Regions from separate parts of the Beijerinckia sp. 28-YEA-48 genome, predicted to be linked through region 2. Evidence: predicted binding sites of a transcription regulator. Region 2 holds the regulator's gene; the other holds the start of a gene.

Region 1 (2,202 bases), 980 kb from region 2:
GCACGGTGCTGGAGGAAGTGCTAATCGACAATGAAGCGCAGCGCATCCTGTTCATGGGCCGGGCTCAGTTCGCCGATGACACAGGCCATCAATTGCACGCCGGCGACTTCCAGCCCTTGTTTCATGTGGAGCATGCGGCCGGCGGCGACGACAGCGATCCCCTGAATCTCTGGCGCATCGTCGTGCTGACCAAGGCGCGTGACGATCGCTATACAGAGCCCTTCAGGGATATGGTGCGCCAGGGTTGGCTGCCGGGCTTCGTCGAAATCTACATCGAGCGAGAGTTCAACTGTAAGCTGACGCGCAAAGCGGCGTGATGGCGCGTTAGATGATGAGCTTGCTGCCTTCGATCTTGACGCGGGGCAGCCGTGCGAGATCGACTGCCTCCAGGCAGCGCACATTGATGGCCCATCCATCGAAAGGCGCAGCACCGGCCGCGAGTTCGCTCGCTGTCGGTGCGCTTGGCCGGCGAAACGGCAGGATGCCGCAAACCCGGCAGATGTAATCCGCCGCCGTTCCGCTGCCCCAGCGATAGATCATCATGTCTTCAACGGGTGTGAGGATGCGGAGGGCTTTGTCGGGGACGCGAAACGTCAGCGCGCCACGCCGCCGGCAGATCGAACAATCACATTCGCGCACGTGATCAATCTCGGCTTCGACCTCGAAGCGAACCGCGCCGCAGTGACAGGAGCCGTGATGAATCGTCATCGCGCGAGCATATCATTGCTGGATTGTCCGATCATGGCGCTTGCGTTTTGTTCTCTTTTTGTTCTATTGTAATGATTGGGGACTGCAGGCGGCGTGGGAGTAGGCGTCATGCAGTATGAGTTCGATTTCGATGAACGTGCGCTGCCTAGGCCGAAGTGGCCGGAGCGGATATTCTTCGCGTTGTTTCCCGATGCCGAAACGGCGGTTCGCGCCGAACGGTTTGGGCAGGTTTTTCGTCGTGAGCATCGGCTCGCTGGGCAACCGCTTTTGACGGAGCGCTTGCATATCTCCTTGCATCTCATTGGCGACTACAAGCGGGTGCGCGGCAAATTCATTTACGCAGCGCGGCGGGCCGGTGATGCGGTTGCGATGAAGCCGTTCGAGGTTACGCTGTCCGGGGTTTCCACTTTCGCCAGCGGACGTCCCAACCGGTATCCGCTGGTTCTGCTTGGTGAAAGCGAGGCTTTGCGTGACCTTCACCGGCGGCTCGGGGTGGCGATCGACAGCAACGGCCTGCGGGCCGCTGATCAATTCGCCCCCCACATGACGCTTTCTTATGGCCCAGACACGATCCGTCCGCGCGAGATCGAGCCGATCCGCTTCGTGGTGTGGGAATTCTGCCTCATTCATAACGAACGTTGGCTTGGCGAACTCGGCACTTATCATCTGCTTGAGCGCTGGCCCTTGGTGCTGCCGGCCATGCGCTGAAGGCTTAGCTTTCAGACGTTTCAGCATTGCCTTAGCATTGACGCCGTAATGGGCCAGGGGATAGAAGGAGCGGCCGAAACGAGAGCAGGTCGGATGGTTAGCCCGGCCACTTCCCAAGAAACACTTGGGGCAGCATTCTCGACCTAGCGGATCCAAGGCAGCGCATCGCATGCGCCGATGCATCCGCTCTCTGTCCAAAGCAGCCGTCATGAACGTTCAAGAAAATTTCGATCCTCGCCCGGACGAAAGGCTCGGCCTCAGGGAAAAACGGGCGATCGTCATCGGCGTCATGGTCGTCATGCTGTTGGCGGCGATCGACCAGACCATCGTGACACCAGCCATGCCGACGATCGGCAGCGCGCTGGGCGATACCGAATATCTGCCCTGGATCGTCACCGCCTATCTGGTGACGGCGACGGCATCGGCGCCGCTCTATGGCAAGATCTCCGATAGCTATGGCCGGCGCCCGGTGATCGCTGCGGCGGTGATCATCTTTCTCCTCGGTTCGGTGATCTCAGCGCTCGCGCCCACCATGCTGATCCTGATCGTCGGCCGCGCCGTGCAAGGCATCGGCGGCGGCGGTCTGCTGGTCCTGGCGCAGACCGTCATTGGCGACACGGTGCCGCCGCGCGAGCGTGCCGCCTATGCCGGCTATATTTCGGCGACCTGGGCGATCGCCAGCCTGGCCGGGCCGCTGCTGGGGGGGTTCTTTGCCCAGCGCTGGCATTGGTCGCTGATCTTTTGGGTCAACATCCCCCTGGGCATCGCAGCTTTGTTCATTCTGGT
Region 2 (2,202 bases):
TCATCACCTTCACCGACTCGAATTGGGTGATGAGCTTCACCTGCAACCGCCAGCCGCATTTCCCGACCCAGCCCAAGGATGTCTTGGTGGTCTGGGTCTATGCGCTGCTGATGGACAAGCAAGGCAACTTCGTCAAAAAGCCGATGCCAGCCTGCACCGGGCGCGAGATCATCGCCGAGCTTTGCTATCATCTGGGCATCGAGGATCAGCTCGATGCGGTGGTGGCCAACACCAAGGCACGCTTGGCGCTGATGCCCTACATCACATCGATGTTCATGCCGCGCGCGGCTGGCGACCGGCCACATGTGGTGCCTGCCGGTTGCACCAACCTTGGTTTGATGGGCCAGTTCGTCGAAACGGCAAACGACATCATCTTCACGATGGACAGTTCGATCCGCACCGCGCGCGTCGGGGTCTACACCCTTCTGAACCTGCGCAAGCAGGTGCCGGATATCAGTCCGACACAATACGATATCCGCTCGCTGCTGAAAGCCGCCCGCGCGTTGAACAACGGCGAGCCGTTCCCCGGCGAGCGCCTGCTCCACCGGCTGCTCGACAAAACCTACTATGCCCACATCCTGCCGCCGCTGCCTGAAGCCGATGCCGCTAAGCGTGAAACGGCAGAAGGCGAACTGACGGGACTTTTGGGCAAGGGCAATCAGGCGCTCGGCCTCGTTATCGGCTGGCTGGAACAGGTTCGCGAAAGCTTGGCCGCGCACAAGCGCTAGGTTCGCTGGCGGTTCTGAGTAATCGACCGGCCATGTTGAAGGCGGTGCGCGCCGCCTTCAACGGGCAATAGACCCGTATTGCCAAGCGCTTTGAGCCACACCTAGCGCGTCCTTGGCGCATCCTTGACCCAAACCGTCTGCCCCTTGCGGAACACATCGCGAACGATTATCGTTTGTTCATGGTTTGTTTATCGATTCGCCACAGGGTGATGCGCCCGACAGGCGGGCGAATCGACAAGGCGCCGTGGCTGGCGGCGCCAGCCCAGCGTGTTTGGGCGGAGAGGACAATTATGCTGACGAAGAAGCAGAGCGAACTCCTGCGCTTCATCAACGAACGGCTCAAAGAGGCCGGCGTGCCCCCTTCCTTCGATGAGATGAAGGATGCGCTTGATCTGCGCTCGAAGTCGGGCATCCATCGCCTGATCATGGCGCTGGAAGAACGCGGCTTCATTCGTCGCCTGCCCAACCGCGCCCGCGCGCTTGAAGTGTTGAAACTGCCGGAGGCCTCCGTGCCGGCTGGACCGCGTGGCGGCCGTTTCTCGCCAGCGGTGATCGAGGGCACCCTTGGCAAGGTCCGCGCCCCAGTCACGCCGATGGCCGACGACAGTTTCGTGCCGCCCATCTCAATTCCCGTCATGGGCCGCATCGCCGCCGGTACGCCGATCTCGGCGATCCAGTCGCGCAGCCACACCATTTCCGTCCCGCCGGACTTCCTCTCCACCGGCGATCATTTCGCCCTGGAAGTGCGCGGCGATTCGATGATCGAAGCGGGCATTCTCGATACCGATACGGTGATCATCCGCCGGCAGGAAAATGCCGAGTCCGGCGACATCGTCGTAGCGCTGATCGACGATGAGGAAGCGACCTTGAAGCGCCTGCGTCGGCGCGGCGCCTCGATCGCTCTGGAAGCGGCCAACCCGGCCTATGAAACCCGGATTTTCGGTCCCGACCGTGTGCGTATCCAAGGCAAGCTGGTCAGCCTGATCCGCCGTTACTAAGCGGCTCTTACTGCGGCTCATAGATCTCCTCTTGCGGCGGAGATTGAGATGAAGCCGCAGCCGGCGGATCGTTCTGCGCCAGGATGCGCGGCGCCGGCGACCAGGGTCGATCGAACTGGGGCGAGCGGGCGCTGCGCATGACGGCTGCGCCATCAACAGCGAAGCGAAATTCGCTGGCGCCATATTTCAGCAAATGCTCGCCATCGACGACAAGCCGCGGCCCCTTGCAGGTGCCGTTGAGCCAGAAGCGCGTGACGACAATGTCGGCACGCGGACAGTCCTCGGCGACGTTGCGTGGATCGAGGATGAGAACCACAACGCGCCCGTCCCGCAACGTCCCCGTGCAGCCGCCAACATCACACAGGCCATTGCCTTGCAGGGCTGGATCGCGCGCCGGACGCGCATCCGCATCGGCCGTCAGCCATTGCGACACGCCAAAGAAATTGCCGCGCGCATTGAGCACGGCCAGCTGGCCG

What was found. Region 2 encodes LexA, which represses DNA repair genes until DNA is damaged. Its sites were predicted from a motif close to TGTTCNNNNTGTGTTCNG; they were not measured.
Region 1: the regulator LexA is predicted to act here: its motif matches at 757-774, upstream of BLW50_RS05955 (2'-5' RNA ligase family protein).

The regions. Positions count from the first base shown of each region.
Region 1 is NZ_FNSI01000001.1:1,270,516-1,272,717, forward strand. Features, by position in the region: gene BLW50_RS05945 (hypothetical protein) at 1-317, shown strand, start outside; gene BLW50_RS05950 (GFA family protein) at 325-708, opposite strand; gene BLW50_RS05955 (2'-5' RNA ligase family protein) at 817-1,416, shown strand; gene BLW50_RS05960 (MDR family MFS transporter) at 1,625-2,202, shown strand, end outside.
Region 2 is NZ_FNSI01000001.1:2,250,929-2,253,130, forward strand. Features, by position in the region: gene BLW50_RS10665 (oleate hydratase) at 1-728, shown strand, start outside; gene lexA (transcriptional repressor LexA) at 1,019-1,726, shown strand; gene BLW50_RS10675 (ComEC/Rec2 family competence protein) at 1,734-2,202, opposite strand, start outside.